Pararoseomonas sp. SCSIO 73927: one gene and its partners. The main gene of each other region encodes a partner of the protein of the gene in region 2 in a complex. Links are inferred from orthologs where the notes say so. Each region holds a gene or a part of one and is shown on either strand. Other genes may lie near its edges.

Region 1 (9,614 bases), 1.2 Mb from region 2 along the record:
GAGTTCCCGGCCCAGGCCCCCTTCCTGCCCCACGACGCGGCGGAGCGCGCGCCGGAGCCGGGCGACCTGATCTGCGCCGACCGCTCCCGCCGCCCGCTCCCGGGCTGGCGGGCCCGCCTGCCGGAAGCGGGACAGTTCCGGCCCATGCACTGCGACCTGGTGATCCGCACCGGGCCGGGCGCGGCGGAGGCCGTGGGCGGCAACATCGCGGACGCGGTGACGCTGACCCTCTACGAGACGGGCGCGGACGGCCTGCTGCGCCCGCGCAGGCCGGGGCAGCCGGTTGTCTTCGCGGTGATCGAGAACCGGCTGGGCCGCCTGCCGCCCTTTCGGACTGGGCCGGTGATCTCCTCCCTCGCCGTGAGCGAGCGCGGGCGGGACTGAAGCCCGGAACTCCCATCCGGCCGCCTTCGCGCTGCCGGATGGGCTGACCGCAGAAGCTTAAAATGTTATCGGCTTTGCCGTCCCGCCTCGAACGAGGTCGCGATAGTATGAACTCGTTCCTTCTCTCTGCGACGAACCGGAAATGAAGAAACGGCACGCAGGATAATGTGTCGTCACCGTAATTGGTTCGGGCAATGATGCGTCGCGTCATTGCCGGTACATTCCCCGTCAGGCGGGAAAAGCTCGACATTATCTTCGGAGATAACGATAACCCGGAAGACGGCCCGATTCGCGATCGGGCTTGTAGAACCGTTTTCCAGGAGATCGCCGTGGCCGACACCAAGCAAAAGACAGGAATCGACCTGGATGGAATGAGCGCCCAGGAACTGACTGCGCTGATCGAGGCCGCGGAGGCGAAGCGCGCCGAGAAGCAGGATGAGGCACGGACCGCGCTGATCGAGGAGTTCCGCGGCAAGGCCGCGCAGCTCGGCCTGCAGCTGGAATCCCTCATGCCCGGCAGCGCATCGCAGGGGGTGGCACCGTCCGGCCGCCGTACGCGGCGCGATGCCGGCGGTTCCGTCGCCCCGCGCTACCGCGGCCCGAACGGCGAGACCTGGAGCGGGCGCGGCCGCATGCCGAAATGGCTTTCCGCCATGGAAGCGTCCGGACGCAAGAAGGACGAGTTCCGGATCTAATACAGGCTTCTCTCGGGCCGGACCTCCCAGCGAAAGCGGCGGGAATGTCCCGGCGCCAGGATTGTCAGGCCCGGCCGTTCCAGGAATTCGCCGTCCCAGCCCAGCGGCGCCGCAGTGCCGCACCAGGGTTCCAGGCAGAGAAAACTGGCGCCCGGTTTCGACCAGAGGCCGAAATCGGAATAGCCCTCCCACCTCATTTCCAATGCCGCGCCCGGAGCGATGTAGCGGAGTTCACGTGGGCGGAAATCCTGCAGGACGATCGCATCTTTCTCAAAAAGAGAGGGCTCAAGCGGGAGGACCCCGTTTCGCAACGGGATGGTCTCCACGCCATCCAGCAGCCCCCCGGTAAGGCGACGCGCTGACAAGGCCTCCACGCCGGGAAAGGCGATGCTATGGCCCTCGGCCGAGGCCGTGCCGGGCAGGGGCCAGGCGAAGGCGGGATGACCCCCGAGGAGAAAGGGTAGAACTTCCCGTCCAGGATTGAGGACGGTGACCGTGCAGGAGAGGGCGCCCCCCGCCACGGCCCACTCCACCTCCAGCGCGAAGGCGAATGGGTAGGCCGCCCGCGTCGCCTCGTCGTCCCCCAGCCGCAGGGCGCAGCCCGTCCCATTCCGCCGGACCCAGGTGAAGCGGCGGTCCCGCGCGAAACCGTGCTGGGTGAGCCGGTGCGCCCGGCCGGCATGGCGCAGAACATCGCCCGGCAGGCGGCCGACGATCGGAAACAGGATCGGGGCGTGGCGCGGCCATTCCGGCCCGGCATGCCAGAGCCATTCCCCGCCACCGGCGTCGCGCAGCCCGCACAACTCCGCCCCGTGGGCACTGACGGTGACGGTCAGGCGGTCGTCGCCGAAGCGGTGCGTGTCGTCGGGCATGGGCCTGGATGAAGCGTTCCGGCGGGCTGGGCAAGCCATCGCGGCGTGCGGCCCCCCCCTCCGCAAGGGGGCGCCGCCCCCTTGCATCCCCCGCCAGGGGCCTGAGGCCCCTGGACCCCCGTTTGGCTGCTGCCGCGCCGTCCTGAGACGGTATTTCTGCGGGACAGGCCCCTTCCTGCCCTGGCAGTCGCCTCGGGTCATCGACCCGAGGCGCACCGTCAGCCGAGAGAAACCAAAGCCTAGAGAAAGATGATGGTGAGGGGTCCGGGGAGAGGAAGAATTCCTTCTTCCTCTCCCTGGCCACGGACCACCATCGCCGGATCGCACATCCCCGCCGTCCTCCCCGCAACCCGGCGGCGCGGCGCGCGTCCCTCCCGGGTAGTCAGGAGGCGTTCACATGCTGCAAGTCCTGCCCGCCGGGCTGGGCCGGGCCCTGTCGGGGATGCGGCCCGGCATCAACGCGCTGCTCTTCGCCTGGGTGAACGTGCCGGCGGTGATCGAGGTGAGCAGCCCGGCCTTCGCGGGGGGCGGCGCGATCCCGGCGCTGCACACGGCCGACGGGGCAGGGCTCTCGCCGCCGCTCGCCTGGGCGGGGGTGCCGGCCGCGGCGGGGGCGCTGCTGCTGGTGGTGGAGGATGCGGACAGCCCGACACCGCGGCCTCTGGTCCACGCCATCGTCACCGGGTTGCCGGCGGCGGATGGCGGGCTGGCGGCGGGGGACCTGCCGGGCCCGGGGCGGCCTGGCCTGCCGGGGCTGGGGGTGGGGCGGAACTCGTACTTCGGAAAGGCCTGGCTGCCGCCGGATCCGCCGCCGGGGCACGGGCCGCACCGCTACGCCTTCCAGATCTTCGCCCTGCACGGGCGGCCTGCTGCCGGACCGGGGGCGCCGCTGTCGGGCTCGCCGGGGCGGGGGGCGCTGAAGAAGATTCTCGGCCCGGGCGTCCTGGCGAAAGGGTGCCTTATCGGCACCTATGAGAGGCGGGGCTGAGGCCCCGATCCCTCCGGCGAGGGGCGCTTCGTCCCTAACCCAGCACCTCGCGGACGATCTGGCGGATCTCCGCCGCGCTAAGCGTGCCAGCCTCGGCCGGGCGGGGGGTGGTGTGCGGCAGGCTCGGGGCCGGCCGGTGGTTGATGCTGTGGTTGATGCTCTGGATATTCATGGTTTTCTCTCGTTGATCCCGGCGGCAACGTCCGGTCGCCGGGGCGGTTCCTGAGCCCTCCAGCTTTCGTCCGGGAATGGGACGAAGGCGGGACGGGCCCGTGACGGGATCATGATGTTGCGTGATCCCGGATTAGCGGCATGTCGGTAAACAGCCGGTTGAGGGCTAGGGACTGCAGCCGGATGCGGAACGGGCGCCGGCGGCCTTGCGGCCGTGGCGCCCGTCCGTGGTTCCTGCCGATGGTCAAGGGGGGCGGTGCCGCCCCGCCTCTCAGCCCATCTGAAGGTTGGAGGCAGACATCTTGCCCTTCGGGTCCTTCTGGACGTCGAAGGAGAGCTTGTCACCCTCGTTCAGGCCGCGCAGGCCGGCGCGCTGAACATCCGAGATGTGGACGAACACGTCCTTGGACCCATCATCCGGCTGGATGAAGCCGTAGCCCTTGGTCGCGTTGAACCACTTCACGGTTCCGGTAGCCATCGATCGCGTATCTTTCGTCTGGGGGCGCCGCTCGGGGAACCCCCTTGGGGGTGCCCCCAAGGGCCGGACATCCTCCGGCCCACGAGGGCGAATTACCGGAACTGGCGGCCCGGCGTCCTGGTGGATCGGCGGACGGTTTGGGCCAGCACTGGCAGAGTTTATCTGGGAAGCAGATGACGGGATTGCAACCCGCCCCCGGCCTCTGGCACGGCCGGGCTCGTGCCCCACGGCGGAGCGGGCGGGGGCGGGCGCCATGCCCGGGGTGCCATTTTTCCTGGCCTTTGCCGGCGGGAGCCGCCATATAGCCGCCCGCCGGGTGCGCCGCAGGGTTCACCCGCCCTCCGCGCATGCGGTGGGCTGACAGGAACGGCCGCGCCGCGGCGTTTCCGGCCACATGGAACCCCGTGCGCGGCGACCCCGCGGCGGACCCCATGCCGCCCGAGACGCCGGGCACCCCGCCATCCCGGGAGCGACCGGGGCGGGGGCGCAGAGACCCTTCATCCCATCCATGTCGCAACCATTGCCCGAAGGGGCGCCCCGCCCGGCAATCCGGCCGGATCGGGGCCGACAGGATGCACGCATGTTCGACAGCTACTACCGCAAGGACATTGACTGGGGCGGCAAGACCCTGACGCTGGAGACGGGCAAGATCGCCCGCCAGGCCGACGGCGCCGTTCTCGCCCGCCTGGGCGACACCATCGTCCTCTGCACCGCCGTCGGCGCCCGCTCCGTGAAGCCGGGCCAGGACTTCTTCCCGCTGACCGTGAACTACCAGGAGAAGGCCTTCGCCGCGGGCAAGATCCCCGGCGGCTTCTTCAAGCGCGAGGGCCGTCCCTCCGAGTTCGAGACCCTCACCTCCCGCCTGATCGACCGCCCGATCCGCCCGCTCTTCCCGGAGGGCTTCCGGAACGAGGTGCAGGTGGTGGCGACCGTGCTCTCCCACGACATGGAGAACAGCCCGGACATCGTGGCGATGGTCGGCTGCTCCGCCGCCCTGACGATCTCCGGCATCCCCTTCTTCGGCCCGATCGCCGCCGCCCGCGTCGGCTACGCCGCCGGCGAGTACATCCTGAACCCGACGCTGGAGCAGACGAAGACCAGCGAGCTGGAGCTGGTGGTCGCCGGCACGGCCGAGGGCGTGCTGATGGTGGAGTCCGAGGCGAAGGAGCTCACCGAGGAGGTGATGCTCGGCGCCGTGGAGTTTGGCCACAAGGCCTTCCAGCCCGTGATCGCCGGCATCATCGAGCTGGCCGAGCGCGCGGCGAAGGAGCCCTGGGCCCTCGTCGAGAAGACCGAGGCCGAGACGGCGCTGAAGGCGCGCATCTCCGAGCTGGGCCGCGCCGACATGGCCGAGGCCTACAAGGAGACGCAGAAGCAGGTCCGCTACGGCAAGGTCGGCGAGGTCAAGAAGAAGATCGTCGCCCAGCTCGAGGCCGAGGGCCTGGATACGGCCGCGGCGAAGGGCATGCTGAAGGAGCTCGAGGCGGACGTGGTCCGCAACGCGATCCTCGACACGGGCATGCGCATCGACGGGCGCGACACGAAGACCGTGCGCCCGATCGTGGCCGAGGTCGGCATCCTGCCGCGCAGCCACGGCTCCGCCCTGTTCACCCGCGGCGAGACGCAGGCGCTCTGCGTGGCGACGCTGGGCACCGGCCAGGACGAGCAGATCATCGACGCCCTCGCGGGCGAGTACCGCGAGGACTTCATGCTGCACTACAACTTCCCGCCCTACTCGGTCGGTGAGACGGGCCGCATGGGCTCCCCGGGCCGCCGCGAGGTCGGGCACGGCAAGCTGGCCTGGCGCGCCGTGCACCCGCTGCTGCCGGAGAAGGAGAAGTTCCCCTACACCATCCGCGTGGTGTCGGAGATCACGGAGTCCAACGGTTCCTCCTCCATGGCCACCGTCTGCGGCACCTCCCTCTCCCTGATGGATGCCGGCGTTCCCCTGAAGCGGCCGGTGGCGGGCATCGCCATGGGCCTGATCAAGGAGGATCGCGGCTTCGCCGTGCTCTCCGACATCCTGGGCGACGAGGATCACCTCGGCGACATGGACTTCAAGGTGGCCGGCACGGAGCAGGGCATCACCGCGCTCCAGATGGACATCAAGATCACGTCCATCACCTTCGACATCATGAAGACCGCGCTGGAGCAGGCGAAGGACGGCCGCGTCCACATCCTCGGCGAGATGGCGAAGGGCCTGTCCGGCTCCCGCAACGAGGTGGCGGCCACCGCGCCGCGCATCACGGTCATCAACGTGCCGAAGGACAAGATCCGCGAAGTGATCGGCACGGGCGGCAAGGTGATCCGTGAGATCGTCGAGCAGACCGGCACGAAGATCGACATCGAGGATGACGGCACGATCAAGATCGCGTCGAGCAGCACCGAGGCGACCCAGGCCGCGATCGACCGCATCCGCGGCATCACGGCCGAGGCCGAGGTGGGCGCGATCTACACGGGCACCGTCGTGAAGGTCGCCGATTTCGGCGCCTTCGTGAACTTCCTCGGCGCCAAGGACGGCCTCGTCCACATCTCCGAGCTCGGCCAGGAGCGGGTGAGCAAGACCTCCGACGTCGTCTCGGTCGGCGACAAGGTGAAGGTCAAGGTCATCGGCTTCGACGACCGCGGTAAGGTGAAGCTCTCCATGCGGGTCGTGGACCAGCAGACGGGCGCGGACATCTCCGAGCAGGTCGGCGCCAAGCGCCCGCGGCCCGAGGGCGAGGAGGGCGGCGAGCGCTCCGATCGTGGTGATCGCGGCCCCCGCCGCGACCGCGGCGACCGTGGGGGCGACCGTCCCCGCCGCTACAACGACTGATCCTCGCGGGGTCGATCGCGGCCCCGCGAAAACATCCTAAAAGCGGGCCGGGGGGCTGTTTGAACCCCCCGGCCCGGACCATATGCGGCGCTCACGGCGGCCCCCTTGGCTGCCCTGTTCCAGGGAAGAATCCGGCCTTGAAGGCGATCAACACCATCCGCATGGGCGGTGCCGACGTCCTGCCTCTCGTCGAGGGCGGGAAGGGTGTCTCCGCCTCCAACGGAGCCTCCGCCGGCAACTGGGCCGCGGAGGGCGGGGTGGGCACCTTCTCCGCCGTGAACGCGGACAGCTACGACGCCGAGGGGCGGATCATCCCCCAGGAGTACCACGGCAAGACGCGGCGGGAGCGCCACGAGGAGCTGGTGGCCTATGGCATCGCCGGCGGCATCGCCCAGGCGCGCGAGGCCTATGAGCGGTCTAACGGCAAGGGCCGGGTCCACGCCAATATCCTCTGGGAGATGGGCGGGGCGGAGCGCGTGGCGCGCGGGATGCTGGAGGGGGCCAAGGGCCTGATCCACGGCATCACCTGCGGCGCCGGCATGCCCTATCGCCTGGCCGACATCGCGCGCGAGTACCGCGTGCATATCTACCCCATCGTCTCCTCCGCCCGCGCCTTCAACGCGCTGTGGAAGCGCGCCTACTCCAAGGCCAGCGAGTGGCTGGGCGGCGTGGTCTACGAGGATCCCTGGCTGGCGGGCGGCCATAACGGCCTCTCCAACTCCGAGGACCCGCGCAATCCGGAGGCCCCCTACGCCCGCGTGCTGAAGCTGCGCCAGCAGATGCGCGAGCTCGGCCTCGGCGACGTGCCGATCATCATGGCCGGCGGCGTGTGGTGGCTGGAGGAGTGGCAGGACTGGATCGACAACCCGGAGCTGGGCCCGATCGCCTTCCAGTTCGGCACCCGCCCCCTGGTGACGCGCGAGAGCCCGATCCCCGACGCCTGGAAGCAGAAGCTCCTCACGCTGAAGCCCGGCGACGTCTCGCTCCAGAACTTTTCCCCCACCGGCTTCTACAGCAGCGCGGTGCGGAACCCCTTCCTGCGCGAGCTGGAGGAGCGCTCCGCCCGTCAGGTGGCCTATACCGGCGAGCCGATCGGCGAGCACTCCGCGGTGTACGGCGTGGGCCCGCGCAAGCGCCCCGTCTACCTCGTGCCGGGCGACCTGCAGCGCGTGCTCGGCTGGGAGTCGCAGGGCTTCACCGAGGCGCTCCGCACCCCCGACGACACGCTCGTCTTCGAGACGCCGGAGGCCAGCCGCCAGATCCTGGCGGACCAGGTGGCCTGCATGGGCTGCCTCTCCCAGTGCCGCTTCTCCAACTGGGCGCAGCACACGGACGACCACTCCAACGGCAAGAAGGCCGATCCGCGCAGCTTCTGCATTCAGAAGACCCTGCAGGACATCGGCCACGGCGCCGACCCCGACCAGAACCTGATGTTCGCGGGCCACAACGCCTACCGCTTCGCCCAGGACCCCTTCTACTCCAACGGGTTCATCCCGACGGTGAAGGAGCTGGTGGGGCGGATCATGACGGGGCGCTGAGCGCTCCGTCACCCTTCCCCGGCAGCCGCCCTTCTGAGGGCGGCTTGCCCCGGCAGCCGTCCTTCTGAGGGCGGCTTGCCCAGGCAGCCGTCCTCAGAAGGGGGGCTTGCCGATCGGGAACTCCTGCACCTTCGTCGCCCCGGCCTGCAGCGCGCCGTCCGCCCCCGTGGTGAAGGGCGTGTTGCCGCCGACGTAGCGCAGCTGGCCGTTCCAGTAGGCGTCCTTCATTAGTTGCCCCGCCGCGCGCCGCGCCGGGTCCTCGCTCACCAGCATCGCGTCGATCGTGCGCTGCAGGTAGCGCTCCGTGCCCTGGCGCACGGATTCCCCCGTCATCGTGGTGGCGGTGCCGAGGCGGGAGGTGTTGCCCTTCGCCTCGCCCACGATCACGTCCGGCCGCAGCGGGTCGGCGGTGGGGCGCACGTAGATTTTGTCCACGGTACCGCTGCCGGAGCCCGTGTAGGTGGGCGAGTAGTCCGGGTAGAGCTGCCGCACCGCGTCGTCCAGCCCGCGCTCCCCGATGCTCTCCGCCAGCCGGTTGATCGCCGGGCGGCTCTGCCACACGCCGATGACCTGCTCCGGCGTGGGCTGGGCGAAGGCGCCGAAATCGTCGCGGATGTCGCGCTGCTCCTGGTAGCGCCTGAGTTCCTCGTTGATGGCGGCCTGCGCCTCCGGCCCGTGCGGCACGGGCACGCCGCGATTTTCCACCACCAGCCCGGGGTCGCCGGCAATGTCCATGCCCTCGTCCACCGGCGGCAGGACCGGCACGGTCAGCGGCGGCAGGGCGGGGACCGGCGGGGCGATGCCGAGGCCGGGCAGGGGCGGCAGGGCGGGAGCGGGCGCCAAGCCGGGCAGGGGCGGCAGCACCGGCGCCGCGTCGGTCCCGGGCAGGGGCGCCACGGGGGCGGCGGGGACGAAGGCGGCGTCGTTCAGCTCGAAATTGCCGTCCGGCAGGGTGCGGCCCATCGCCGCCCCGGCCTCGTCCACCAGGGCGCCCTCGGGCGCCATGCGGAGCAGGCGGAGCGGGGCCGTCATCTCGCCCGCCTCGTTCTGGCTGAACAGGGCGATCGTCCCCTCGTCGCGGTTCGCGCGGTAGCCGATCTCCGGCCGCCCGGGCACGGTCCCCGTCACCGGCCCCGGCATGGCGCCGGTGGTGGAGCCGAAGAAGGCGCCGAGGGCGCCGCTCAGGGCGGGAACCCCGACCTGGCGCCCGATCCAGCCCGCCGCGCCGCCGAGGGTCGCGAAGGGATCCGGGATGGTGGGCGCGCCGGGGAGCACGGTGGTGCCAGGTGGCCCCGCCGGGGCCAGGGCGGCGCCGAAGGCCCCGAGCGCGCCGAGGCCGGCGGCAGAGGGCACGATCGTCCCGAAGGACATCCCGCCGAAGCCCGGGTTAAGGCCGGTGTTGAAGCCGTTGGCGGCGAAGGCGGGCAGGGGCCCGAAGGGCATTCCCCCGGCCGGGCCGGGCGGCACCGCTGCCACCGCGGGGGCGGGCAGGGGCAGCGGGGCGGCCTCGGCGACAGGGAGGGGCGGCGGCCCGGAGATCGGCGCCTCGGGAACCGGCGCCTCCGGTGCCAGGGGCACCTCACCCATGGGGAACGGCCCGGGGGCGGGGGCGGGGGGCGTGGCCAGGGCAGGGGGCGCGAAGGCCGACGGGGGCAGGATGAAGGGTCCGGGGG
Region 2 (10,335 bases):
GCCGCACGGGGTGCTGTTCCTGGTGCACCCGCCGCTGAAGGGCTTCCTCGTCTGGCTGCTCTTCCTCGTGGTGGAGGTGCTGTGCTGGGCCGTTCCCGCGGCGGTGCTGGTGCGCGGCTGGACCTTCGGGGTCTCCGTTGCCCTGCTCTGCCTGCTGCCGCTCTACGTCTTCGGGCCGGGGAACGAGATGACGGCGCGGGGCGGCATGGCGCCCCTGGCCGTGCTGGCGGTGGCGGCGGGCGCGGCCCTCCTCACCCCGGCGGCGAACGCCGCCCTCTTTGCCCCGGCGGCGAACGCCGCCCTCTTTGCCCCGGCGGCGGAGCGGGCCGGGCGGATTGCGCGCCGCGCGCTGCTGGCCTGCGGCGCCCTGGCGCTGGCCGGCACGGCGATGGAGGCCAGCCTGCTCCTCAAGCCCGCCTGGAGGGCCAGCGAGACCTGCGACCTTCTCGAGGCCGCGCGGCAGTCGGTCTTTGCGCGCACCACGGAGTGGGCGCATTACCTGGCGCCGCTGCCGGAGCCCCTGGTCTCGCCTTGGGTGCGGGAGCCGCCCCGGCGCCCGGCGGACCGCACGAGCGCGGCCCCGCCCTGCTGGACGGGCGGGGGGCCGTAGTTGAGGCCGGTTGGGTCAGGCGGCGGGAGGCTCGCCCTCCACCGGCTCCTTCCCGTCGGCGCGGATCAGCGCGGCGATCTCGGCGGCCGCCGCGTCCAGCGCCGCCTCGTCCGTGCCCTTCGCCACCAGCGCCACGCCGTTCCCGCCCGCGCGGTAATAGGGGTAGGAGCCGATATCGAGGGCGGGGAAGCGGTTCTGGACGGCCGTCAGCGCCTCCGCGATCGTTCCCTCCAGCAGCCCGTTGGCGTGGACGGCGCGGGACCGCACGGGGGTGCCGCCCTGGAGCGTGGGCGCGATTACCTCGAACATGCTGCGCATGATGCGCGGCACGCCGGCCATAACGTGCACGTTCTCCATCCGGAAGCCCGGCGCGGAGGTCTCGGAACAGAGGATCGGTTCGGCCCCGCGCGGCAGGGTCGCCATGCGCAGCCGCGCGGCGTTCATCGAGACGGGCGGATCGCGGCGGGCGTAGTCGGCCTCCATGATCGCGCGGGAGGGCTCGTGAACCTCCCAGGGCACGCCGAAGGCGCGGGCCACGCACTCGCTGGTGATGTCGTCATGCGTCGGGCCGATGCCGCCGGTGGTGAAGACGTAGGTGAAGGCGGCGCGGATCTCGTTGAGGGTGGCGACGATCGTCTCCGCCACGTCCGGGATGACGCGCACCTCCCGCAGCGGGATGCCGAGCTCCCCGAGGCGGGTCGCGATGAACTTCAGGTTGGCGTCCTGCGTCCGGCCCGAGAGAACCTCGTTTCCGATGATCAGCAGTGCGGCGGTGGGGGTGGCGGTCATTCGGGAACGTCTCTCCGGCGATGCATGGAGGGTCGTGCGTTCCACGGCGGCGTCAAGGGCGGGCATGCGGCGTGAGGAGGGGGCGACGCGACCGGCGCCGTCCCTCTCCGGTGCTGGAGGCCGGAGCGGCTGCGAGTCTGGTCAGGGGCCCGGCCCGTGACAGGGGGGCGCCGCCGAGGTGGCGGGCCGCGCGGCGCGAGGCGGAAGGTGCCGGCCGGGCTTGCGGTCAGCCGATCCTGACAACGTCCATCACGCCGAGTCCCGCCTCGGTCGTCATCACGAAGCGCTGGGCGTAGAACCGCCATCCGTAGCCCTTGCGGATCCCCATCACGGTGGCGCGCTCCTTGTCACTGTTGCGATAGTGGGACGGCTCGAAAATCGTTCCCTGCCCGAGAGCATTGCCCGCCATCGTGTGCTGGTCGGTGGATTGCTGTTGCAGGCTGATCTGGCCGGAATCCGAGGCGTTGGTGTGCATGACCGACTGCGCGCCGGTGGAGCTGGGCGATCCGACCGCGAAGCTGCACCCGCTCATCTCGGCCGTGAACATGATGTCGGCCTTGGTGCCGAGCGTTTTCACCCGGCCGCTGTTGAGGATGTAAGGGGCGATGTAGCAGTGGAGCGCCTGCGCATCCCCGGCCGATGCCCACTTTACGGTGAACCGCTTCGTCGCCTTACTCCTCTCGCTGTCGCCGCCGAACTTGGCCATGAGCTGGCCGAGGCCGACGCGGTTGCGCGGCCGGTGCGGCGTGTAGCCGTCGGAATCGTCCCGCAGCGTCACGCGGACCGTGCCGTCGCTCAGCAGATGGGGCGGCTTCGGATCCCACAGGGGCATGTCCAGCGCGAGAGCGTAGTGACGAAGGAACGCGAGCGGATCGCGCTTCAGTTCCTCGATCGCTGTCATCCTGTCCTCCCCGATTTGCCCCGCGCCGCCGCTATCGTGGCGATGACGCAACGGTATAGAGCAGGAACCGGACCGGATTGGCCAGCACTCCTTGACCGGCGGCGGCCCGCCCGTTCGGGCAGGCGCCTCCCTCCGATCCGGTTGCTAGTGGCGGGATGTCCTTGCCGCGCCCCGCCCGGGACATCCGGATCGTTGGGCGCAGCGCCTCGGCATCAGAGAAAGTCCCGCAGCAGGGCGACGAGCGGCTTGTCCGCCGGCGGCATGGCGTAGTCCGCCAGCCTGTTCGGCCGCACCCAGGCCAGGGCCTGGCCTTCGCGCCCCTCCGGCGTGCCGTTCCAGCGGCGGCAGAGGTAGAGCGGCATCAGCAGGTGCCTGCCACCCCTGTCCGAGGGCAGGGGATGGGAGGCGAAGGCGAAGGGCGCGAGGCAGGCGGCGGAGACGTCGATCCCCAGCTCCTCGTGCAGCTCGCGGATCAGCGCATCCTCCGGCGTCTCCCCGGGGGCGAGCTTCCCGCCGGGGAATTCCCAGAGCCCGGCCATGGGCTTGCCCTCCGGCCGACGGGCGAGGAGCACGCGGCCGTCGGAATCGATCAGCGCGCAGGCGGCCACCAGCAGCAGGTTGGCGCCCTGCGCCGGGGCCGGGGTTGCGGCGGGCGCTCCCGGCTCCGGCACCGTCTTCGGCAACGGCTCCGGGGCGGCAGAGAGCTCGGCCCGCCCGGCGCGGAAGCGGCGCACGGGCAGGCGGGCGTTGCGGGCGGTGAAGTCCTGCTCCGCCATCCCGTCCTCGAGGAAGCCGATCCGCGCCAGTACGGCGGCGGAGCGCGCGTTCTCCTCCAGCACGGAGGCGTGGATCACGTCGATGTCGAGGTTGGCCAGCGCCCAGCGCGCCACCCGCCCCGCGGCCTCCGGCCCGATTCCCTGGCCCCAGTGGCGGCGGCCCACCCAGTAGCCCAGCTCCGCGTGACGCGGGGCGTCGCGGGCGGTGGTGAGGCCGACGCAGCCCACCAGCGCGCCGTCCCGCTCCACCGCGAGATGCCAGGCCGTGCCCGCCTCGATCTGGGCGCGGGTGGAGGCGATCCATTCCTCCGCCAGCTCGCGCGAGTAAGGGAAGGGGACGCGCGCCAGCATGCGCGCCACCTCCCAGTCATTCACCAGCCGATGGAGCTGGGGCGCGTCCACCGCGCGCAGGGCGCGCAGCGTCAGCGGTCCGGCCCCAAGTGGCGCGAAGATCGCGTCGGACACCCTAGCGCCTCCCCGTCAGGGGCAGCGCCGGGGTCAGCGGCGCCACCACCCCTTCTTCGCCGGGGCAGCCGGGGCGTCCTCGGCGCCGAGCAGGACGGGCTGCACGATGGCGCCCGCCACGGGCTCCGCCGGGGCTGCGTCGGCCGGGGCTGCCTCGGTCGGGGCTGCCTCGGTCGGGGCTGCTGCCTGGGCCGGGGTCGCCTCGGCCTGAGCCGCCTCGACCGGCGCCGTCGGCGCGGCCTCGGACGTCACCTCGGGCTCGGCGCGGCGGGTGGCCTCGGCCGGCCCCTCGCCATGAGGGGGGGCGGAGAGGTTCTCGAGAGCGGCCTCCTCCGCCCCGGCATCCGCCGGAGCCTCCGCGGGCAGGGGCGCCTCGCCGATCGGGATTTCCCGCACGCTGCGCGGCGGCGTCCCGGTGGCCGACGTCTCGGCGGAGGCCTCCGCCGCGTCCATCGCGTCCATCAGCGCGTCGTCGATCCCGGCGAAGGGATCGGCGGGGGTGGGGCCGGCGTAGCGCGGCGCCTCGTCGCGCGGTGCCTCGTCCTCGCGGCGGAAGCGGCTGCCGCCACGGCGGCCGCGGCGGCCGCGGCGGCCATCGCCCTCGGGCCGCTCCTCGGGGGCACGCGGCGCGGCCCCGGCATCGGTCTCCCCGAGCTCGGCCTCCCCGACGCTGGCTTCCCCGACACTCGATTCTCCGACACTGGCTTCCCCGAGATTGGCGTCCCCAGCGGCGGACTCATCCGCGCCCTCCTCAGCGGCGGGGGAGGACTCGGACTCGCCCTCCTCGGTCCCGTTGGCCTCGCCGGGCGCGCCGTCCTCGCGGCGGCCACCCCGGCGGCGGCGGCGGCGGCGGCGGCCGCGCTCCCCGTTGCCCTCGCCCGAGCCGTCCTCGGCCGTCTCGCCCGAGCCTCCATTGCCCAAGGTCCCGTTCACGGCCACCTCGGCGGTCCCGACCTCGTCCTCCTCGTCCTCGACGCTCGGGAGGAAGACCGGCTCAGGCGCGTAGTCCATCCGCAGCGCGGGCGCGGCGGTGCTGGCGGGCACCTGCTGCGTCTGCGGGCGGGTGCGGTCGATCCGGTGGGCGGCCGCCGTCATCTCCGCGTCGGGCTCGAAGACCACGCACATCGCGTAGCGCGCCTCGGTGGCGCCCAGGCGCTCCCGCTTGCGGTTGAGGATGTGCATGGCCACAGCCGGGGAGCAGTGCACCACGATCTCGGCGGCGCGGCGCTTGGCGCCCTCCTCCTCGATGGCGCGCAGCACGTGCAGGGCGGAGCTCTCGTCGGAGCGGACGATGCCCAGCCCCTGGCAGTGCGGGCAGGTGACGAAGGAGTGCTCCGTCAGGCTCGGCCGCAGCCGCTGGCGGGACATTTCCAGCAGGCCGAAGTGGGAGATGCGGCCGACCTGGATGCGCGCGCGGTCCTGCTGCAGCGCCTCCTTGATGCGGCGCTCCACCATCGCGTCGTGGCGGCTGCTCTCCATGTCGATGAAGTCGATCACGATGAGGCCGGCGAGGTCGCGCAGGCGGAGCTGGCGGGCGATCTCGTCCGCCGCCTCCAGGTTCGTCCGCAGCGCCGTGTCCTCGATGTGGCGGTCGCGGGTGGCGCGGCCGGAGTTCACGTCGATGGAGACGAGCGCCTCGGTCTGGTTGATCACGATGTAGCCGCCGGAGCGGAGCTGCACGGTCGGCGACATCATCGCGTCCAGCTGCTGCTCCACGCCCATGCGGGCGAAGAGCGGCATGCCGGGGTCGCGGTGCAGCTTAATCTTGCGCTCGTTCTGCGGCATCAGGGCGCGGGTGAAGTCGCGCGCCTGGCGGAAGGCGTCTTCGCCCTCGATCTGGATCTCCTCGATATCCTTCGAGAAGTTGTCGCGGAGAGACCGCTTGAGGAGGTCGGCCTCCTCATAGACCAGGGCGGGCGCCATGGACTTCAGCGTGCGCTCGCGGATGCTGTCCCAGAGGCTCAGAAGGTACTCGCAGTCCCGCCGGATCTCCGGCTTGGGCCGCTGGGCGCCGGCGGTGCGGACGATGATGCCCATGCCCTTGGGCAGGCCCACCTCGTCGATCACCTCGCGCAGGCGCTTGCGGTCCGAGGCGGAGGAGATCTTGCGGGAGACGCCGCCGCCCTTGGGCGAGTTCGGCATCAGCACGGAGAAGCGGCCGGGCAGGGAGATGTAGGTGGTCAGCGCCGCGCCCTTGTTGCCGCGCTCCTCCTTCACGACCTGGACGAGGATGATCTGCCGGCGGCGGATCACCTCCTGGATCTTGTAGTGGCGCAGGAAACGGGAGGGGATGCGGCGCTCGCGCCGCTCCTCGTCGCCCTCGCCCTCGGAGCCCTCGTCGGAGTCGCGGGAATCGCCGCCCACCGTCTCCGGCGGGGTCTCGTCCTCGGTCACCGTCTCCACCTCGCCGTCCTCGGCGGAGGCTCCATCCGAAGCCCCGGTGGCCATCGGCTCGGCAACGGGGTCGCCCTCGCTCACCCGGTCCACGTGCATGGTCATCGGCTGCGCGCGGGGCGGGGAGAGCGGGGCGCCGTCCTCGCCGGCCGTCTCGCCCGGGTTGGTATCGGGGGTAGGATTGGCCGCGGTATCGGCCTCGACATCCGTGGGGAGCTCGGTGGCGGGCTCCGGCGCGGGGGAGGGGGCCTCCTCCAGCGTGGCGGCCGTCGCGCCCGTCTCGTCCAGCGTCTCGCCCGCGGCGGGCGTCTCCGCGGCGGCATCGGCGCTCTCGGAAGTCCCTGCGGCCTTCCCGGCCCGCCTCTCGCGGCGGATCAGGTCGGCGTCGTCGTTCGGCGCCAGCCGCTCGGCGGCGGTCTCGATCTCGTCCTCGGGGTCCTCGTCCTCATCCTCCTGGGCCTGCATCTCCAGCAGGCGCTGACGGTCGGCGACGGGGATCTGGTAGTAGTCCGGGTGGATCTCGCCGAAGGCGAGGAAGCCGTGGCGGTTGCCGCCGTACTCGACGAAGGCGGCCTGGAGGCTCGGCTCCACGCGGACGATCTTGGCGAGGTAGATGTTGCCCTTCAGCGGGCGGCGGTTCTGGGTCTCGAGGTCGAAATCCTCAAGACGGTTGCCGTCCAGCACCACCACCCGCGTCTCTTCGGGGTGGGATGCATCGATCAGCATGCGCTTGGTCATGGAAGGCGTCACTCCGCGCCGCGCGGGGCCCGTGGCAGCCGGCGGCGTCGAGGGTTGGCGGAGCGGGAAAGGCGGGGCGCGGGGCTGAGCGAAGCATCGCCGTCATCCGTCCTCTCTCCCGTACGGGCATCCGGGGATGCCCCAATGGTTTCGGCGTGCCGTGCGCGACCCCTTAGGCGCGGCCATACGGCGCGCGGGCGGGCCGGCGACTGGCGCGTTGCGGTCCATGGCCCCCGGGATCCCCCGTTCTCGGGATCTCCATCGGGGGCGATCGGCCCTGCCGCGCCGCATGGCGCGCGCCGGGGAAGGATGTTCTCCCGCCCGCCCCCCGGGCCGGCGCGCGGCCGGAATCCGGCTCTGGCGACGGCCCCTGCCAGGGCGATACGGGGCGGGCGTCCTGTTGAGAAGGACCGGCGGCCCTGCTACGGCCGCGCCCGAAACCCTCCACCGGCGGCGTGCCGCCGGGGCAACTCACCATACGCAGGGGGTGGGCAGGGGGCAAGGCGCTGTGTGCGGCAGGACACACCGGCGGGCGAAGCGCCCCGTTTCCCTCCGTCACGCTTCAACCGCAATCCCGGTGCTACGATGTGCCGGTGATGCGGCGCATCGGGGGATGCGCCGAACGTACCGGGGATTGGGGGCTTGAGGGGGATGGGACCGACTCTTCCGCGCCGCGGCCTGCTGGTCGCCGCGCTCGCCGCGCTGGCGGCACCCGGCCTGGCGGCCGCCGAATCGGCGAGCCTGGGCGGGGATGGCGGGGCCGCCCGCTTGGTTCTGCCCGGCGCCGCCGGTAGCGCCTGGCGCCTGACCGCCGCTTCCCGGCCAGCGCGCCTAGTCCTCAGCCTGCCCAGCCACGACTGGGAGGGGCCGCGGAGCCTGCACGGCGCCGGCCCCGTCCGCGCCGCGAGCTGGGACGCCCGCGCCCGGCGGCTGGTGATCGACCTTTCCGGCCCCGTGGCGATGCCGGATGTCTCGAGGGAAGGGGGGGCGCTCGTCCTCTCTATCCGCCCGGGGCCTGCCGCCGCCTTCGCGCGCATGGCCGGGCCCGGCCGCCCGATCGCCACGGGCCAGGGGGCGCCGCGCCCTGTGGTGGTGCTGGACCCCGGCCATGGCGGCAAGGACCCCGGCACCATCGGCGCCACCGGCACCTATGAGAAGCGCATCGTCCTCGCCGCCGCGCAGGAGATGAAGCGGCGGCTGGAGGCGGGCGGGCGGTGCCGCGTCCTCCTCACCCGTAGTCGCGACACCTTCGTGCCGCTGGCCCGGCGGGTGGAGTTCGCCCGCCGCAGCCGGGCGGTGCTCTTCGTCTCCATCCACGCGGATTCCGCGCCCGGCGCGCGGGGCGCGAGCGTCTACACCCTCTCGGAGACCGCCTCCGACGCGCTCTCGGCCGCGCTCGCCCGGCGGGAGAACGCGGCGGATTCGGCCGGCGGGCTGAACCTGCCCCCCGTGCCGGCGGACGTGCAGCGCATCCTCCTCAGCCTCGTGCGGCAGGAGACGCGGCAGGGCTCCGCACGGCTGGCGGGCATGGCGGTCAGCGCGCTGCGCCCGCGCGTGCCGCTGCTGCCGAACACCCACCGCCAGGCCGCCTTCGCCGTGCTGAAGTCGCCCGACGTGCCCTCCATGCTGGTGGAGATCGGCTTCCTCTCGGACCGGCGGGACGAGGCGCAGCTGAAGCGGCCGGAGCACCGGGCGGTGGTGGCCGCCGCCCTCGCTGGGGCGGTGGAGGACTACCTGGAGCGCCCGGGGCTGGGCGTGGCCTCCGTGGGATAGGGGGAGGGCACCATGGCACCGGGGCCACAGGGGCGGGGGAACCGCCGGGCCGGGAAAACCGGGGCGCCGCGGGCGGGTTGAACGCCCTGATCCCCGCGCGGGGGTGGGGCGACGCACCGGCGGGGGCGGCCTTCCGCCATCCGGTGCTAGGGAGAGGGTTGGCAAAAGGGGCACGGGCCTGTCATTCGCCCCCGCGCCGCGCCAGTTGCTAGATGAGTGTCGAGGCCGCCCCGGATGGTGGTGGCCATGAGGATGGGAATGGCTTCCAGAGATCTCCGCGCCGAACGCCCCCTGGTGGGCGAGCGCCGCCCCCGGGACGGCTCCGCTCCCGCGGACCACAACGGGGATCCCATGGACATCCCGCCGGTGCCGCCCGCGCGCCCGGCCCGGAAGCGGGAGCGCCCGCGCCGGGGGATCTGGCTGCGGCGCACCGCCGGCTTCGTCGTCGCCGTCGGGATGATCGGCGTGATCTTCGGCTCCATCGCTGCCTACGGCGTGTGGCGCACCGCCACCGCGGACCTGCCGGACCACGCCTGGCTGTCGGACTACCAGCCGCCGCAGATGTCGCGCATCTACGCCGCCGACAGCCGGCTGATGGCGGAGATGGCGCTGGAGCGCCGCGTCTTCGTGCCGATCGCGGCCATTCCCCGGCGCGTGCAGCAGGCCTTCGTCTCGGCGGAGGACCAGCGGTTCTGGGACCACCACGGCGTCGATCCCATCGGCATCGCGCGCGCGGTGATGACGAACCTGGAGCAGATGGGAACGGGGCGGCGCGCCGGCGGCGCCTCCACCATCACCCAGCAGGTCGCGAAGAACATGCTGGTGGGCGCGGACCGCACCATCATGCGCAAGATCCGGGAGGCCATCCTGGCGCACCGCCTGGAGCAGGCGATGAGCAAGGAGCGCATTCTCGAGATCTACCTGAACGAGATCTTCCTCGGCGCCCAGGCCTACGGCGTGGCCGCCGCCGCGCAGAACTACTTCAACAAGGGCCTGGACGAGCTGACGCTGGGCGAGACCGCCTTTCTGGCGGTGCTGCCCAAGGCGCCGAACAACTACAACCCCGCCCGCTTCCCAGAGGCCGCGAAGGCCCGGCGCGACTGGGTGCTGGACCGCATGGTGGAGGACGGGGCCGTCACTCGGCAGGAAGCCGATGCGGCCAAGCAGGAGCCGATCCAGTACCGCGGCCGCGCCCGGCCGGACATGGTGGCGGTGGGCCAGTACTTCACCGAGGAGGTGCGCCGCGACCTGAACGCCCGCTTCGGGCCGGAGCAGACGACCATGGGCGGCCTCGTGGTCCGCACCTCCATGGACCCGAAGCTGCAGGACGCCACCGAGAGGGCGTTGCGCAACCACCTGATGGCCTATGACCGCCGCCGCGGCGCCTGGCGCGGCGCGGTGACGAAGGTCTCCGCCGCCCCGGCCGACTGGATGCCGGCGCTGGAGGGCGTGCAGCGCGTCTCCGGCATGCTGCCGGAGTGGCGCCTGGCCGTGGTGCTGGAGGTGGGCGCGCGCGAGGCCCGGCTGGGCTGGGCCGAGCGCCCCGGCGGCCCCCGCTCCCCCGCCCAGCCGCGCGAGGGCCGGCTGGCGATGGAGGACGTGGCGTGGAGCCGCGTGCAGCGCGAGGGAACCCGCGCGGTCGGCGCCCGCCGCATGGCCGATATCGTGACCCCCGGCGACGTGGTGATGGTGGAGACGGTCGGCGGCAATCAGGCGGCGGCGCAGGGCCGCGCCCCGGCGCGGGAGCGGCTGGCGCTGCGCCAGATGCCGCAGGTGGAGGGCGCGGTGGTCGCGCTCGATCCCGCCACGGGCCGCGTGCTGGCCATGTCCGGCGGCTTCAACTTCGACCGGTCCTGGTTCAACCGCGCCACCCAGGCGATGCGGCAGCC
Region 3 (9,484 bases), 1.7 Mb from region 2 along the record:
GCCCGGCGGCTTCGGCGAGCGGGGGAGCGAGGGCAAGATACGCGCGGTGCAGTTCGCGCGGGAGCGGAACGTGCCCTTCCTCGGCATCTGCTTCGGCATGCAGATGGCGGTGGTGGAGGCGGCGCGGCACCAGGCCGGCCTTCCGCACGCCTCCTCCACCGAGTTCGGGCCCTGCGAGGACCCGGTGGTCGGGCTGCTGACGGAGTGGAAGCGCGGCAATCAGGTGGAGAAGCGCTCCGAGGGCGGCGACCTCGGCGGCACCATGCGGCTCGGCTCCTACCCCTCGCTCCTGGCCGAGGATTCGCTCGTCCGCTCCATCTACGACGGCAAGCCCGAGATCATGGAGCGGCACCGCCACCGCTACGAGGTGAACGTGAACTACCGCGAGAAGCTGGAGGCCACGGGCCTGCGCTTCTCCGGCATGTCGCCCGACGGCGTGCTGCCGGAGATCGTGGAGCGGCCGGACCACCCCTGGTTCCTCGGGGTGCAGTACCACCCGGAGCTGAAATCCAAGCCCTTCGAGCCCCACCCGATCTTTGCCGGCTTCATCGGCGCGGCGGTGCGGCAGGCGCGCCTCGTCTGAGGCGTGCCAAGCGCGCGGCGTGAATGACGGTCATTTCCGCCCAGCGTTTTCCGCCGCCAATGCGTTCGCCTAACTCGACGGCAGGCCCGCCGCCCCGGCGGGCCGCCAGACAGAGGTGAAGCGCGATGGCGAAGGTCCTGGTCCTCTACTACTCCAGCTACGGACACATCGAGGCGATGGCGCAGGCCGTGGCCGAGGGCGCGCGCGGCGTGCCCGGCGTGACGGCCGACGTGAAGCGTGTGCCGGAGCTGGTGCCGGAGGAGGTGGCGCGGAACTCCCACTACAAGATGGACCAGGCCGCCCCGGTGGCGACCGTGAACGAGCTGGAAGGGTACGACGCCATCATCATCGGCACCCCCACCCGCTACGGGAACATGGCGTCGCAGATGAAGAACTTCCTGGACCAGACCGGCGGCCTCTGGGCCCGGGGCGCCTTCAACGGGAAGGTCGGGTCCTGCTTCACCTCCACCGCCAGCCTCCATGGCGGGCAGGAGAGCACGATCCTGGCCACCAACAACGTGCTCTACCACCTCGGCATGGTCATCGTGGGCCTTCCTTACTCCTACGCGCCCTTGCAGGATGTGACGAAGGTGCAGGGCGGCACGCCCTACGGCGCTAGCACGGTGGCGGGCGGCGACGGTAGCCTGAAGCCGACGGCCGACGACCTGGGCGCGGCGCGCTTCCAGGGCGAGCACGTGGCGCGGATCGCGGCGAAGCTGGCGGCCTGAGCGCGGGCGGGGAGGCCCAAGGCCTCCCGCTCGTCTCCTGCTGTGTGGCGCGAAGAGTTGATCCTCAGGACCCGTCAGGGTTGTGGGTGCCCCTCGCCGCCTTGCTTGAGGGCGGCCGGGATCGGTGCTTAGAACTGGCCGGGTTGGTAGCGGGTCAGACCTCGATCAGTGCTTTCATGAACCGGGCAAAGCCGTCCCTCGCCGCGGACTCCTACGAGCTGCTGATTCAGGGCGTGGTGGATTACGCCATCTACATGCTCGACCCGACCGGGCTGGTGGTGAGCTGGAACCCGGGCGCGGAGCGGATCAAGGGCTACGCGCCCGCCGAGGTGATCGGCACCAGCTTCTCCCGCTTCTACACGGAGGAGGACCGGGCCGCCGGCACGCCGGAGCGGGCGCTGCGGACCGCCGCCGAGGAGGGGCGCTTCACCGCCGAGGCCTGGCGCATCCGCAAGGACGGCACCCGCTTCTGGGCAATGGTTGTGATCGACCCGATCCGGCGGGGCGGCGTCCTGATCGGCTTCGCCAAGGTCACGCGCGACATGACGGAGCAGCGCGCGGCCCAGCTGGCAGCGCTCGAGACGGAGCGGCGCTTCCGCCTTCTTGTCCAGGGCGTGCACGACTACGCCATCTACATGCTGGGACCGGACGGTCAGGTCACGAACTGGAACACCGGGGCCGAGCGGATCAAGGGCTACGCCGCCGACGAGATCGTGGGCCAGCACTTCTCCCGCTTCTACACGGAGGAGGACGCGGCGGGAGGGGTGCCCCACCGCGCGCTGGAGACGGCGCGGCGGGAGGGCCGCTACGAGGCGGAGGGCTGGCGGCGGCGCAAGGACGGCACCCGCTTCTGGGCCGGCGTGGTGATCGACGCGATCCGCGACGAGTCCGGGGAGCTGATCGGCTTCGCCAAGGTGACCCGCGACCTGACGGAGCGGCGCGAGGCCCAGATCCTGCTGGAGCAATCCCGGGAGCAGCTGTTCCAGGCCCAGAAGATGGAGGCGCTGGGGCAGCTGACGGGAGGGCTGGCGCACGATTTCAACAACATGCTCGCCGGCATCTCCGGCAGCCTGGAGCTGCTGCGCACCCGCATCGCCCAGGGCCGGGTGGGGGAGGCGGACCGCTACATCTCCTCCGCCCAGGGCGCGGCGAGCCGCGCCGCCGCGCTCACCCATCGCCTGCTGGCCTTCGCCCGCCGGCAGACCCTGGACCCGAAGCCGACCGACGCGAACCGGCTGATCGAGGGCATGGGGGAACTGGTCCAGCGCACCGTCGGGCCGGCCATCGAGGTGCGGAAGACGCTGCGGCCCGACCTCTGGGTGACGCTCTGCGACCCCAACCAGCTCGAGAACGCGCTGCTCAACCTCTGCATCAACGCCCGGGACGCCATGCCGGGGGGCGGGGCGCTGACGGTGGGGACCGAGAACCTGACTCTGAGCGCAGAGGCGGCGCCGGCGCGGGGCCTGCGGCCCGGCGACTACGTCTCCGTCAGCGTGACCGATGCGGGGGTGGGAATGGCCCCGGAGGTGCTGGAGCGCGCCTTCGACCCCTTCTTCACCACCAAGCCGCTGGGGCAGGGAACGGGACTCGGCCTCTCCATGGTCTACGGCTTCGCCCGGCAGTCCGGCGGGCAGGTGCGGATTCGCTCGGCCCCGGGGGAGGGGACGGGCGTGACGATCTACCTGCCCCGGCACCTCGCGGCCGCCGAGGAGGACGAGGCCCCGGCCGGCTCCGCGGAGGCACCGCGGGCGCGGGCGGGGGAGACGGTGCTGATCGTGGACGACGAGGAGACCGTCCGCATGCTCGTGGCCGAGGTGCTGCAGGACCTGGGCTACACCGCGCTGGAGGCGGGGGACGGCCCCTCCGGCCTGGAAATCCTGCGGAGCCCGCGCCGGATCGACCTGCTGGTGACGGATGTCGGGCTGCCCGGCGGGCTGAACGGGCGGCAATTGGCCGATGCCGCGCGCACCGCCCGGCCGGGGCTGCGGGTGCTGTTCATCACCGGCTACGCCGAGACCGCGGCGGTGGGCGACCGGCTGGAGCCGGGGCTGCACGTGATGACCAAGCCCTTCGCGATGGAGGCCCTGGCCGCGCGGATCAAGGCGATCATCGAGGGGGGGTGAGGACGGGGGGGCGGCGTTGCGCCCGCTTGCGGAAGGGATAGGCTGTGCGGCCCGACCTCCGAGGAGACCTCCTTGTCGCTTCTCTCCGGCCTGATGGGCCATGCCAGCGAGATCAGCCCGGCCCAGGCCGCGGCCGACTACGCGCGTCTGCTCGCCCCCTCGGAGAGGGTCCAGCTCGCCTACAAGCTGATCCGCGACGTCATCATCCTGACGGACAAGCGGGTGATCCTCATCGACAAGCAGGGGGTGACGGGGCGGAAGACGGAGTACCTCTCCATCCCCTACCGAAGCATCACGCGCTTCTCCGTCGAGAGCGCGGGCAGCTTCGACATGGAGGCCGAGCTCCGGATCTGGTCCAGTGGCGCGGAGCCGGTGCAGCTGACCTTCGGGCGCGGCGTTGACGTCTACGCCCTTCAGGCCGCCCTGGCCGTCAACGTGACGGGCTGACCGGCCGGGTTCGCGGAGGGCGGGGACCTTACCTCTCGCCCGCCCCCTCTTGCCGGGCCCCTCTTGCCGGGCAGGACGACCGGCCTTATCGCCGGGGCAACGTCCCGGAGCGCTGGAGCCCCCATGTCCGCCATTTCCGACATCATTGCCCGCGAGGTCCTCGACAGCCGCGGCAACCCGACGGTGGAAGTGGAGGTGGTGCTGGACAGCGGGGCCATCGGCCGCGCCATCGTCCCTTCCGGCGCCTCCACCGGCGCGCACGAGGCCGTTGAGCTGCGCGACGGCGACAAGTCCCGCTACGGCGGCAAGGGCGTGCTGAAGGCGGTGGCGAACGTGGAGGGCGAGATCTTCGACGCCCTCTCCGGCCTGGACGCCACGGACCAGGTGAAGATTGACGAGACGATGATCGAGCTGGACGGCACGCCGAACAAGGCGCGGCTGGGCGCCAACGCGATCCTCGCCGTCTCGCTCGCGAATGCCAAGGCCGCGGCGGAGCACTACGGGCTCCCGCTGTACCGCTACGTCGGCGGCACCTTCGCCCGCACCCTGCCGGTGCCGATGATGAACATCATCAACGGCGGCCAGCACGCCGACAATCCGATCGACATCCAGGAGTTCATGGTCATGCCGGTGGCCGCCGGCACGATGGCGGACGCGGTGCGGATCGGCTCCGAGGTGTTCCAAGCGCTGAAGAAGAAGCTGCACGACGCGGGCCACGCGACGAACGTGGGCGACGAGGGCGGCTTCGCGCCGAACCTGAAGAGCGCGGAGGAGGCGCTGGACTTCATCGCCGCCGCCTGCGAGGCCGCCGGCCACCGCGTGGGCGAGGACATCATGTTCGCCCTCGACTGCGCCTCCACCGAGTTCTTCAAGAACGGCACCTACGATATGGAGGGCGAGGGGAAGAAGCTCGACGCCGCGGGGATGGTGGACTACCTCGCCGCGCTCTGCGGCAAGTACCCCATCGTCTCCATCGAGGACGGCATGTCCGAGGATGACTGGGCGGGCTGGAAGCTGCTGACAGAGCGGCTGGGCGACCGCGTGAACCTCGTCGGCGACGATCTGTTCGTGACGAACACGGAGCGCCTGCGCCAGGGAATCGACCAGGGGGTGGGCAACGCCATCCTGGTGAAGGTGAACCAGATCGGGTCGCTGACGGAGACGCTGGAGGCCGTGGAGACGGCGCACCGCGCCGGCTACAAGGCGGTGATGTCGCACCGCTCCGGCGAGACGGAGGACGCGACGATCGCGGACCTCGCGGTGGCCACCAATTGCGGCCAAATCAAGACGGGCTCGCTGTCCCGGTCCGACCGACTCGCGAAGTACAACCAGCTCATCCGAATCGAGCAGGGGCTGGGCCCGGCGGCGCGCTACGCGGGCCGCAACGTGCTTCCCAAGGGGCGCTGAAGAGGCCGCGCGCGCCGCAGAGCGCGGCGCGCGCGCAACGTCCACAGCTAATTCCGCAGCCCTGCCCCGAATGACCTTGCGCCGCAGCGTGGCGCCGATTTTACTCCGCCCCAGGGGATCATTCCGATCGGCCTAAGCTCTTCGGGGGAGGGGCAGTTGGCTTTCTTACAGGGGGTGAAGCGCCGGGCGCAGGCCTTGGTGCTTCCGACAATTTTCTTCGCGCTGTGCGGATACTTCGCGCACCACGCGATGAATGGCACGCGCGGGCTTATCGCGCGCGATGCCCGCAACGCCGAGATCGCCGCAGCCCGGCTGGTACTGGCCGAGGCGGAGGCGGAGCGAGACACCATGGAGCGCAAGGTGGCGGGCCTGCGGGCCGAGCACCTGGACCGCGACATGCTGGAGGAGCGCGCCCGCGCCCTGCTGAACGTGGTGGCCAAGGACGAGATCATCGTGCCCTACGCGCCGAACCGCCGCCTCTTCTAGGGTTCGGAAAGGCCGGATTTTCGGACGGCGCGGCGGTCCTTCCGCCGCGCCGTGCGGCGTTCCCGGACCTGTCCTTTTGTATCCGGCGCGGATATTCGCGATGTTGCAACGCAACATCAACGACTTAGCCGAGTCTTGTAGCTTGCTGATCCCCGGCGCCAACCGTATCTGCCGATGAAAGACGGCCTCCCCGGCCGACTTTTCAAGCAGGAGCAGCCCATGGCCCTCGGGACCGAAAGCGCGGCGAAGCGCCGCGGGAACGGCAAGGATACTCCCCCCGCCGCCGGCCATAACCAGGACGTGCTGGCCAAGGCCTACCGCGAGATGCTGCTGATCCGCCGCTTCGAGGAGAAGGCCGGCCAGCTCTACGGCATGGGCCTCATCGGCGGCTTCTGCCACCTCTACATCGGCCAGGAGGCCGTGGTGGTGGGCATGCAGATGACCCTGAAGGAGGGCGACCAGGTCATCACCTCCTACCGTGACCACGGGCACATGCTCGCCACGGGCATGGAGGCGCGCGGCGTGATGGCGGAGCTGACCGGGCGCATCGGCGGCTACTCCAAGGGCAAGGGCGGGAGCATGCACATGTTCTCCCGCGAGAAGGGCTTCTACGGCGGGCACGGCATCGTGGCGGCGCAGGTGCCGCTCGGCCTCGGGCTCGCCTTCCACAATTGGTATAAGGAGAACGGGGGCGTCGCGCTGGCCTATTTCGGCGAGGGTGCCTCCAATCAGGGCCAGGTCTTCGAGAGCTTCAACCTGGCGGCCCTGCTGAAGCTGCCCTGCATCTTTATCATCGAGAACAACCGCTACGGCATGGGCACGAGCGTGGAGCGCGCCTCCGCCTCCCGCGACCTGTCGCAGAACGGCGCGCCCTGGGGCATCCCGGGCGAGAAGGTGAACGGCATGGACGTGCTGGCGGTGAAGGAAGCCGGGGAGCGCGCCGTGGCCCATTGCCGCGAGGGCAAGGGGCCGTACCTGCTGGAGATGCAGACCTACCGCTACCGCGGCCACTCCATGTCCGACCCCGCGAAGTACCGCACGCGCGAGGAGGTGCAGGGCATGCGCGAGAACAGCGACCCGATCGAGCAGGTGCGCAAGCTGCTGCTGGAGCAGGGCCGCAGCGAAGCCGACCTCAAGGCCGTGGACGACGAGGTGAAGGCGATCGTGCAGGACAGCGCCGAGTTCGCGCAGTCCAGCCCGGAGCCCGACGAATCCGAGCTCTGGACCGACGTGGTGCTGCCCAGCCCGGTCGACGCCCAGTCTGTTAAGATGGAGACCCGCTGAGATGGGCGCGACGATCCTGATGCCCGCCCTCTCCCCGACGATGACGGAGGGCAAGCTCAGCCGCTGGCTGAAGAAGGAAGGCGAGGCGGTGAAGTCCGGCGACGTGCTCGCCGAGATCGAGACCGACAAGGCCACCATGGAGGTGGAGGCCGTGGACGAGGGGACGATCACGAAGATCCTCGTCCCCGAGGGCACGGAGGGCGTGCAGGTGAACGCCGCCATCGCCGAGCTGGATGGCGGCGACGGCAGCGCGGCCCCGGCCGGCGACACCGCCACCCCGGCGAACGCGCAGGGCAGCAAGCCCGCGACCCCGCAGCAGCCGGAGTCCAACGCCACGCAGCAGGGCGGTAGCGTCGGCCAGGTGGCGAAGGCCGCCGAGGACCACGCCCAGGTCGCCGCCAAGGGTGCGGAGGAGCGCGAGGGCGTCTCGGCCCAGCCCAAGGCACCCGCCAGGGAGCCGGAGAAGGACTGGGGCCCGACGAAGGCGACCACGGTGCGCGAGGCGCTGCGCGACGCGATGGCGCTGGAGATGCGCGCCGACGCCGACGTGTTCCTGATGGGTGAGGAGGTCGCCCAGTACCAGGGCGCCTACAAGATCTCCCAGGGCCTGCTGGACGAGTTCGGCCCGAAGCGCGTGCTGGACATGCCGATCACCGAGTACGGCTTCACCGGCATGGCCGTGGGCGCGGCGCTGGCGGGGCTGAAGCCCATCGTCGAGTTCATGACCTTCAACTTCTCGATGCAGGCCATCGACCACATCATCAACTCGGCGGCGAAGACGCTGTACATGTCCGGCGGCCAGCTCGGCTCGCCGATCGTGTTCCGCGGCCCGAACGGCGCCGCGGCCCGCGTGGCGGCGCAGCACAGCCAGGACTACACCTCCTGGTACGCGCACGTCCCCGGGCTGAAGGTGATCGCGCCCTGGTCGGCGGCGGACGCGAAGGGGCTGCTGCGGGCCGCCATCCGCGACCCGAACCCCGTCGTCTTCCTCGAGAACGAGATCCTCTACGGCCAGAGCTTCGAGTGCCCGACGGCGGAGGATTTCATCCTGCCGATCGGCAAGGCGAAGGTGGAGCGCGAGGGCAAGGACGTGACCATCGTCGCCTATTCCATCATGGTGGGGCTGGCGATGCAGGCCGCGGATGAGCTGGCCAAGGCCGGGATCGACGCGGAGGTGATCAACCTCCGCACCATCCGGCCGCTGGACATCGAGACCGTGCTGAACTCGGTGAAGAAGACCAACCGCCTCGTCACCGTCGAGGAGGGCTGGGCCTTCGCCAATGTCGGCGGGGAGGTGGCGATGCAGGTCATCGAAAGGGCCTTCGACCACCTCGACGCGCCCCCGACCCGCGTGGCCGGGCTGGACGTGCCGATGCCCTACGCGGCGAACCTCGAGAAGCTGGCGCTGCCCACGGTGGCGCAGGTGGTCGAGGCGGCGCGCAAAGTCACCTACAAGTAAGGGGCGGGTCTCATGGCCACCAACATCCTGATGCCCGCCCTGTCCCCGACCATGACGGAGGGGACGCTCGCCCGCTGGCTCAAGAAGGAGGGCGAGGCGGTGAAGTCCGGCGACGTGATCGCCGAGATCGAGACCGACAAGGCCACGATGGAGTTCGAGGCCGTGGATGAAGGCATCCTCGGCAAGATCCTCGTGCCGGACGGGACCGAGGGCGTGAAGGTCAACCAGCCCATCGGCATCATGGTGGAGCAGGGCGAGGCGGTTCCGTCGGATGCCGGCGCTCCCGCCCCTGCCGCCGGGTCCGGCGGCGGCGCGGGCCCGAACCCGTCGCCTTCCGGCAGCCCTGCCCTTGAGGCGGTGCAGGCCGCTGGCGGCAAGGTGGCGGGGGCGCCGGAACAGCCGGTTTCCGCGCCCGTGCCCTCAGGGCAGAACCAGCCGGCTCCGGCCGCGCCCTCCTCGGGCGGGCAGGGTGGGCGGGTCTTCGCCTCTCCGCTGGCCCGCCGGATGGCGGAGCAGGCCGGCCTGGATCTGGGTTCCGTGAAGGGCTCCGGCCCGAACGGGCGCATTGTGAAGTCCGACATCGAGGCCGCCCAGGCAGCCCCGAAGCCGGCCGCCGCCCCGCAAGCCCAGCCCGCCGCCCCGGCCGCTGCGGAGGCGCCGAAGTCCGCGCCCAAGCCCGCCGCGCCCGCCATCACGGCGCCGCACAAGGTCGTGCCGCACTCCTCCATGCGGAAGGTCATCGCCCGCCGCCTCTCCGAGGCGAAGCAGACCATCCCGCACTTCTACGTTTCCATCGACGTGGAGCTGGACGCGCTGTTGAAGCTGCGCGCGGACCTGAACGCGCGCTCCCCGAAGGAGGGCGCCGGAGCCTACAAGCTCTCGGTGAACGACCTGGTGATCAAGGCGGCCGCCGCCACCCTGCGGAAGCTGCCGAACACCAACGCCTCGTGGACCGACGAGGGAATGG

The links.
Region 1: the proteins of VQH23_RS15030 (region 2) and pnp are in contact, whole or in part, in a cryo-EM structure (PDB 9QH0), measured with the Escherichia coli proteins. The link is inferred for Pararoseomonas sp. SCSIO 73927 from one-to-one orthologs.
Region 3: the proteins of VQH23_RS15030 (region 2) and eno are in contact, whole or in part, in a solved structure (PDB 2FYM), measured with the Escherichia coli proteins. The link is inferred for Pararoseomonas sp. SCSIO 73927 from one-to-one orthologs.

What each region holds. Positions count from the first base shown.
Region 1 is NZ_CP146232.1:2,037,565-2,047,178, forward strand. The notes cover bases 3,827-6,785. They hold pnp (polyribonucleotide nucleotidyltransferase), read left to right. Parts: upstream 3,827-4,168; coding sequence 4,169-6,403; downstream 6,404-6,785. Other genes in these bases: VQH23_RS09705 (nitronate monooxygenase), read left to right, coding at 6,541-6,785. In the rest of the region: VQH23_RS09670 (DUF2272 domain-containing protein), read left to right, coding at 1-384; VQH23_RS09675 (H-NS histone family protein), read left to right, coding at 579-1,079; VQH23_RS09680 (aldose 1-epimerase family protein), read right to left, coding at 1,076-1,951; VQH23_RS09685 (YbhB/YbcL family Raf kinase inhibitor-like protein), read left to right, coding at 2,349-2,939; VQH23_RS09690 (hypothetical protein), read right to left, coding at 2,974-3,111; VQH23_RS09695 (cold-shock protein), read right to left, coding at 3,382-3,588; more of VQH23_RS09705, read left to right, coding at 6,786-7,941; VQH23_RS09710 (hypothetical protein), read right to left, coding at 8,035-9,614. UniProt on the Escherichia coli protein: Involved in mRNA degradation. Catalyzes the phosphorolysis of single-stranded polyribonucleotides processively in the 3'- to 5'-direction. Also involved, along with RNase II, in tRNA processing.
Region 2 is NZ_CP146232.1:3,225,217-3,235,551, forward strand. Bases 3,375-7,054 are described here. They hold VQH23_RS15030 (Rne/Rng family ribonuclease), read right to left. Parts: upstream 6,674-7,054; coding sequence 3,575-6,673; downstream 3,375-3,574. Other genes in these bases: VQH23_RS15025 (bifunctional GNAT family N-acetyltransferase/(deoxy)nucleoside triphosphate pyrophosphohydrolase), read right to left, coding at 3,375-3,541. Also shown: VQH23_RS15010 (hypothetical protein), read left to right, coding at 1-610; VQH23_RS15015 (competence/damage-inducible protein A), read right to left, coding at 626-1,399; VQH23_RS15020 (hypothetical protein), read right to left, coding at 1,626-2,300; more of VQH23_RS15025, read right to left, coding at 2,513-3,374; VQH23_RS15035 (N-acetylmuramoyl-L-alanine amidase), read left to right, coding at 7,325-8,446; VQH23_RS15040 (PBP1A family penicillin-binding protein), read left to right, coding at 8,705-10,335. UniProt on the Escherichia coli protein: Endoribonuclease that plays a central role in RNA processing and decay. Required for the maturation of 5S and 16S rRNAs and the majority of tRNAs. Also involved in the degradation of most mRNAs.
Region 3 is NZ_CP146232.1:4,910,334-4,919,817, reverse strand. What follows is about bases 3,318-6,146. They hold eno (phosphopyruvate hydratase), read left to right. Parts: upstream 3,318-4,004; coding sequence 4,005-5,288; downstream 5,289-6,146. Other genes in these bases: pdhA (pyruvate dehydrogenase (acetyl-transferring) E1 component subunit alpha), read left to right, coding at 5,994-6,146; VQH23_RS23220 (septum formation initiator family protein), read left to right, coding at 5,445-5,774; VQH23_RS23230 (PH domain-containing protein), read left to right, coding at 3,507-3,881; VQH23_RS23235 (PAS domain S-box protein), read left to right, coding at 3,318-3,434. Also shown: VQH23_RS23245 (CTP synthase), read left to right, coding at 1-583; wrbA (NAD(P)H:quinone oxidoreductase), read left to right, coding at 709-1,311; more of VQH23_RS23235, read left to right, coding at 1,488-3,317; more of pdhA, read left to right, coding at 6,147-7,058; VQH23_RS23210 (pyruvate dehydrogenase complex E1 component subunit beta), read left to right, coding at 7,060-8,517; VQH23_RS23205 (pyruvate dehydrogenase complex dihydrolipoamide acetyltransferase), read left to right, coding at 8,530-9,484. UniProt on the Escherichia coli protein: Catalyzes the reversible conversion of 2-phosphoglycerate (2-PG) into phosphoenolpyruvate (PEP). It is essential for the degradation of carbohydrates via glycolysis.